Linked DNA regions of Sinorhizobium fredii. The protein of the gene in region 2 interacts with the protein of the main gene of each other region in a pairwise test. Links are inferred from orthologs where the notes say so. Each region holds a gene or a part of one and is shown on either strand. Other genes may lie near its edges.

What was found.
Region 1: the proteins of ligA (region 2) and leuS interact in binary tests that used the Escherichia coli proteins (3 or more experiments, as listed by UniProt). The link is inferred for Sinorhizobium fredii from one-to-one orthologs.

The regions. Positions count from the first base shown.
Region 1 is NZ_CP024307.1:3,953,142-3,956,619, reverse strand. The notes cover bases 119-3,279. They hold leuS (leucine--tRNA ligase), read right to left. Parts: upstream 2,950-3,279; coding sequence 319-2,949; downstream 119-318. Other genes in these bases: NXT3_RS19310 (YggS family pyridoxal phosphate-dependent enzyme), read left to right, coding at 3,163-3,279; lptE (LPS assembly lipoprotein LptE), read right to left, coding at 119-332. Outside these bases: more of lptE, read right to left, coding at 1-118; more of NXT3_RS19310, read left to right, coding at 3,280-3,478.
Region 2 is NZ_CP024307.1:2,483,588-2,486,849, forward strand. What follows is about bases 318-3,262. They hold ligA (NAD-dependent DNA ligase LigA), read right to left. Parts: upstream 2,895-3,262; coding sequence 741-2,894; downstream 318-740. Other genes in these bases: NXT3_RS12265 (VOC family protein), read left to right, coding at 318-638; recN (DNA repair protein RecN), read right to left, coding at 3,128-3,262. Also shown: more of NXT3_RS12265, read left to right, coding at 234-317. UniProt on the Escherichia coli protein: DNA ligase that catalyzes the formation of phosphodiester linkages between 5'-phosphoryl and 3'-hydroxyl groups in double-stranded DNA using NAD as a coenzyme and as the energy source for the reaction.

The DNA.
Region 1 (3,478 bases), 1.5 Mb from region 2 along the record:
ACGATGCGGCCGGCGGCTGCGCGGTCCTCGGCATCGTCGTAAAGCACGCCCATCGTCCGGTGCGAGACGTTGAGGGCGAGATGGTATTGCGGGTTGACGGGCTCGCCCCGACCGCCGGCGGCCAGGAAGATCAAGGCATTGCGCACTTCCTGTTCGACGCGGTCGTCGGCTTCCGAGATCTCGACGGAGCCAAGGGCCGCGGACGTGGCGCCGGTCGGGCCGTCCGAATAGAGCGGACGCACCTGGCAACCGCCCAGTACCGCTAGCAGCAAGGTGCCGGCAAGCACGCCAAAGGAGCGGGAACGAAGGCCAGCTTTCTCAGACAACGACATTGACGATCCTTTGGGGCACGACGATGATTTTTTTCGGTTTGCCGCCGTTGAGCGCCGCCTGGACGGCGTCAAGCGCGAGGACGGCGCTTTCGATCGCACTCTGATCTGCGTCGCGCGCGATTGTCAAATCGGCGCGTTTCTTGCCGTTGATCTGCACCGGCAAGGTGATTTCGTTCTCAACGACGAGTGCCGGGTCGAAGGCCGGCCATGGGCGTTCGGCGATCAGCCCTTCGCCGCCGATCTCGCGCCAGCACTCTTCCGCCAGATGCGGCATCATCGGTGCAATCAGGTCGATCAGGATCGTCGTTGCATCCTTGACCGCAGCGGTAACGGACCCGTCGGCCTTGCCGGCGGCGACTTGCGTCAGCGGTGCGGCAAGAGCGTTGACGAGTTCGTAGATGCGGGCGACAGCCTTGTTGAAGGCAAGCTTGTCGTAGTCGGCTTCGACGGCGCGGAGCGTACGATGGGCGGTCTGAGAAATCGCCAACCCCTCGCCTTCCTTAGCCGGCAAAGCATTTACGCCGCGCAGGCCTTCCGCGGCTTCTCCCACCAGCCGCCAGACGCGCTGTACGAAGCGGTGAGCGCCTTCGACGCCCGCCTCGGACCAGATCACGTCGCGGTCCGGCGGCGAATCGGAGAGCACGAAGAAGCGTGCCGTGTCGGCGCCGTAGGAAGCGATGATGTCGTCGGGATCGACGACGTTCTTCTTGGATTTCGACATCTTCTCGATCGAGCCGATGGCGACTTCCTCCCCCGTCTCGATCAAGACCGCACGGCGGCGGCCGTCGATTTCCTCGATGCGGATTTCGGCCGGCGTGACCCACTCGCGCTGCGCACCCTCGCCGCGGCTATAGGTCTCGTGCACGACCATGCCTTGTGTGAACAGACCCTTGAACGGTTCGTCCAGCGCCACGTGGTCGGTCGCCTTCATCGCCCGGGTGAAGAAGCGCGAATAGAGCAGGTGCAGGATGGCGTGCTCGATGCCGCCGATATACTGGTCGACCGGCAGCCAGTGATTGGCGACCTTCGGATCGGTCGGCTTGTCCTCCCAGGGCGCGGTGAAGCGCGTGAAGTACCAGGAGGAATCGACGAAAGTGTCCATCGTGTCAGTTTCCCGACGGGCATCCTTGCCGCATTCAGGGCAGGCGACATGCCGCCAGGTCGGGTGCCGGTCGAGCGGGTTGCCCGGCTTGTCGAAGGTGACGTCCGGCGGCAGTGTGACCGGCAGATCCGCCTTCGGCACCGGAACGACGCCGCAAGCCTCGCAATGGATGACCGGGATCGGGCAGCCCCAATAACGCTGCCGGGAGATACCCCAGTCGCGCAGGCGGAAATTCACCTTGCGCTCCGCACGCGGCGCGCCGTTCAGCGTCTCATTTTCGAGCTTCGAGGCGACCGCCTCGAAGGCCTCTTCCGTGGAGAGACCATCCAGGAAGCGCGAATTGATCATCACGCCGTCACCGACATAGGCTTCGTCGCCGATCGTGAAGGAAGCGGCATCGGCATCCTTCGGCATCACCACCGGCACGACCGGCAGGCCGTAGGCGCGGGCGAAATCCAGGTCGCGCTGGTCGCCGGAAGGGCAGCCGAAGATGGCGCCCGTGCCATAGTCCATCAGCACGAAATTGGCGACATAGACGGGCAGTTCCCAGTTCGGATCGAACGGGTGGCGGGCGCGAATGCCGGTGTCGATGCCCTTTTTCTCGGCCGTTTCGAGGGCGGCGATCGAGGTGCCGGCGCGCCGGCATTCCTCGCAGAAGGCGTCGACCGCGGCATCCCTGGCGGCGGCTTCCCTGGCAAGCGGGTGGTCGGCCGAAATCGCCAGGAAGGAGGCGCCGAAGAGCGTGTCCGGCCGCGTCGTGTAGACGGTCAGTTCGCTGCTCTCGCGGGGAACGGTCTCAGGATCGAGTTCCCACCGGAGCAACAGCCCCTCGGAGCGACCGATCCAGTTCTTCTGCATCAGCCGCACCTTTTCCGGCCACTGATCCAGCGTGTCGAGCGAGTCGAGCAGGTCCTGGCTGAAATCGGTGATACGGAAGAACCATTGGGTCAGCTCGCGCTGCTCGACCAGCGCGCCGGAGCGCCAGCCGCGACCGTCGATCACCTGCTCGTTGGCGAGCACGGTGTTGTCGATCGGATCCCAGTTGACCTTCGACTGCTTGCGGTAGACCAGACCTTTTTCCAGGAAGTCGAGGAACAGGTATTGCTGGCGCTGGTAATAGGCCGGATCGCAGGTGGCGAATTCGCGGCTCCAGTCGAGCGACAGGCCCATGACCTTGAGCTGCGCCTTCATCGCCGCGATGTTCTGATAGGTCCAGCCGGCCGGATGCACGCCGCGCTCCATGGCGGCGTTCTCGGCGGGCATGCCGAAGGCGTCCCAGCCCATCGGATGCAGCACGTTGAAGCCGCGGGCGCGCTTGTAGCGGGCGACGACGTCGCCCATCGTGTAGTTGCGCACATGCCCCATATGGATCCGTCCGGACGGATAGGGGAACATCTCGAGCACGTAGTATTTTTCACGCGGATCGTCGTTCCTCGTCTCGAAGACCTTGCGCGCATCCCATTCCTGCTGCCAGCGCGGTTCGGCGTCACGCGGATTATATCGTTCGGTAGCCATGTCTCTGTCGATGTTCCGGAAAATCTGCGGGGCTAAGGCGCCCTTGTGATAGTTGGCCTGACCTTCATCATGAAACCGCCTGACCGTCAAGTTTTGAAGGCCGGGCGCGCCGTACTTTGGCGGAATTGGCCGACCTCGGCTTGGCCGGGCTTGGCAAGCACGGCAAGTTTCAATAATTCGGCTTGCAAGCCTCGAATGGCAAGGAGCACAAGCATGGACGTAGAGGAACGACTGAACGATGTCTTGAGCCGGATTCGCATGAGCGAAAAGGCGGCGAAACGGGCTGAAGGCGTCGTCATGCTCGTCGCCGTCTCGAAGACCTTCGAGGCGGACGCGATCCGGCCGGCGATTGCCGCAGGGCAGCGTGTGTTCGGCGAGAACCGCGTCCAGGAAGCGCAGGGCAAGTGGCCGGAGTTGAAGGCCGAGACGCCCGATATCGAGCTCCACCTGATCGGTCCGCTGCAATCCAACAAGGCGGCCGACGCCGTCGCCCTTTTCGATGTGATCGAGACGATCGATCGCGAGAAGA
Region 2 (3,262 bases):
ATGGCGAGAAGCCAGCCCCGCGAAAAGGCAATTGCACAAATTTTGGCTGCAAGGTCTATCTTGTGCAGCGCAAAAATACAAATGGAATTGGTGTGCGCCCGTTACCGCGGACGGAGGTAAGCCAGCCCTTGAAAGCCGTTTTCCCGGCGCCAGATAAATCTCTTTCCTACCTGTCGGCAGAAGACGTCCGCCTTCGTCCTTGGCCCGTCAACATCATCACGAGGAACGCTTCCATGCGCATGATTTTCGTTAACCTTCCCGTCAAGGACCTGAAAGCCTCGCGGTCCTTCTTCTCCTCCCTCGGCTTCACATTCAACGAGCAATTCTCCGATGATACGGCCGCCTGCATGGTCATCGACGACAATATCTTCGCCATGCTTCTGACCGAGCCGAAATTCCGTAGCTTTATTGTCGGCGAGATCAGCGACACCGCGCGCGCCACGGAGGTCATCACCGCGCTTTCCGCCGGCAGCCGGGCCGAATGCGACGAGATGTTCGACAAGGCGATCGCCGCCGGCGGCAAGCCCTGGAAGCCGGCGATCGACTACGGCTCGATGTATGGCGTGAGCTTCCAGGACCTCGACGGCCATGTCTGGGAATTCATGTGGATGGATATGTCGGCCGAGCAGCCCGCCTGATCGACAGGGTGCAAGAGACCCTCTCCGCACCGCCGACGCGGTGCGGCTGGATTCCTGTGACAAGCACAGGAATGAGGAGTGAGAGGCGGCGCCCGCTCCGCATTACCCGCCGATCAATGCCAGCCACTCGTCCTCGTCCATCGTCTGGACGCCGAGCTCGTGGGCCTTATCGAGCTTCGAGCCGGCGCCGGGACCGGCCACCACGATGTCGGTCTTCTTCGAGACGGAACCCGCCACCTTAGCGCCAAGGCTTTCGGCCTTCGCCTTCGCCTCGTCGCGGGTCATCTTTTCGAGCGAACCGGTGAAGACCACGGTCTTGCCGGCGACCGGGCTGTCCGTCGCCACCCGTGTTTCCGCGCTCTCCGGCGTCACCTCTTCGAGAAGATCGGCAACGACTTTCAGGTTGCGCGGCTCCTTGTAGAACTCGACGATGGCACGCGCGACGACTTCGCCAATGCCCTCAATGCTGTTGAGCTCATTCCAGGCATCCCCGGCGAGGCTGCCCGCCTCCACCATTGCGGCGCCGAAGTGCTCGTAAGTTCCGTAAGAGCGCGCGAGCAGCTTGGCGGTCGTCTCGCCGACATGGCGGATGCCGAGCGAGTAGATGAAGCGATGCAGGGCGATCGAACGGCGGGCGTTGATCGCCTCATAGAGCTTGCGAACGCTGACCTTGCCGAAACCTTCTATGTTTTCGAGCTTAGTGAGCGACGCCGCCTGACGGCGCTCCAGCGTGAAGATGTCGGGCGCGGTCCGGATCGACAGCGTCGGATCCTCGCTTTCGAAGAAGAATTCGATCTGTTTCGATCCCAGCCCCTCGATATCGAAAGCGTGGCGCGAGACGAAGTGCTTCAGGTGCTCGACCGCCTGCGCCCGGCAGACGAAGCCGCCGGTGCAGCGGCGCACGGCGTCCACCTTGCCGGTCTTCTCGTTGATATCGCGCACGGCATGGCTGCCGCAGACCGGGCATGTGGTCGGAAACCTGTAGGGCTCCGCCCCCTCTGCCCGCTCATCCATCACCACGTCGACGATCTGCGGGATGACGTCGCCTGCCCGCTGGACGATCACCATGTCGCCGATGCGGATGTCGCGCCCCTCGCGGATCGGCTCACCGCTGTTGCCGAGGCCGCGGACATAGTCCTCGTTGTGGAGCGTCGCATTGGTGACGACGACGCCTCCGACGGTGACCGGCTCCAGCCGCGCGACCGGGGTCAATGCGCCGGTCCGGCCGACCTGGATGTCGATCCCCTTGAGCCGCGTGAAGGCCTGTTCGGCCGGGAACTTGTGCGCCGTCGCCCAGCGCGGGCTCCGTGAGCGGAAGCCGAGCCGTGCCTGCAGGTCGAGACGATCGACCTTGTAGACAACGCCGTCGATATCATAATCGAGATCCGGCCGCTCGCGCTCGATATAGTGATAGTGCTCCAGCAATTCGTCGGCGGAGGAGAACCGCTGCATCAGCGGATTGACCGGGAAGCCCCAGGCCTTGAAGGTCTCGACCATGCCGAACTGCGTATCCGCGGGCATTGCCGACATCTCGCCCCAGGCATAGGCGAAGAAGCGCAGCTTGCGGCTCGCCGTCACCTTCGCGTCGAGCTGGCGCAGCGATCCGGACGCCGTGTTGCGTGGATTGACGTAGAGCGGCCTGCCCTGGGCCGCCATTTCGGCATTGAGAGCGGCAAAATCGGATTTCGCCATATAGATCTCGCCGCGGACCTCGACGACGTCCGGCGCATCGGCCGGCAAGGCCTGGGGGATCATGCGGATCGTGCGGATATTGGCGGTGACGTTCTCTCCCGTCGTGCCGTCGCCGCGCGTCGCTGCCGTGACCAGCCGGCGGTTCTCGTAGCGCAGCGACATTGAGAGCCCGTCGATCTTCGGCTCGGCGGTGAAGGCGATGGAATGGTCGGGGAGCTTGCCCAGGAAGCGGTAGATGCCGGCTACGAAATCGCGCGCATCCTCGTCGGAAAAGGTGTTGTCGAGCGAGAGCATCGGCCGGGCATGGACGACCGCCTGGAAGGTCAGCGAAGGCGCCGCGCCGACCTTCTTCGAGGGACTATCCTCGCGGACCAGCGCCGGAAAGCGCTGCTCGATCAGATCATTTCGACGCTTCAGCGCGTCGTAATCCGCGTCCGAGATCTCCGGCGCATCCTGCCCGTGATAGAGCGCATCGTGGCGGGCGAGTTCAGCCGCGAGGAAGGCAAGTTCCTCCGCCGCTTCGCTTTCGGTCAGTTGCTCGACGGGCTTGTTCTCGTTCAGCATGGATGGCGACTCCGGATTGGGAGTCGTTTTTACTGCATGATTCTTTAAATCGGAATCGATTTGAGGACAGAATAATTCAGCGTTTCAAAGTGCTTCAGAGGCTTGGCGGATGCTTTTCCGCCCGAGGAGGGGCCCTGCCGTACAGCAACCGACCAAGCCCCAATAGACTGCTGTCGTAGTGTGTGATTGCACGCGGTGCTGTTGAGCAACCTACAGCAAAGAACGTGGCGCGTTCAGCCGCCGCCCGCCAGCAACCGCGCCGCCGCCGCCCTCGCCTCCTCGGTGATCGAGGCGCCGGCGAGCATGCGGGCGATTTCTTCGGTGCGGGCTTCGTCGTCCATGCGCGCGACGCGGGTGGCGATCATTTC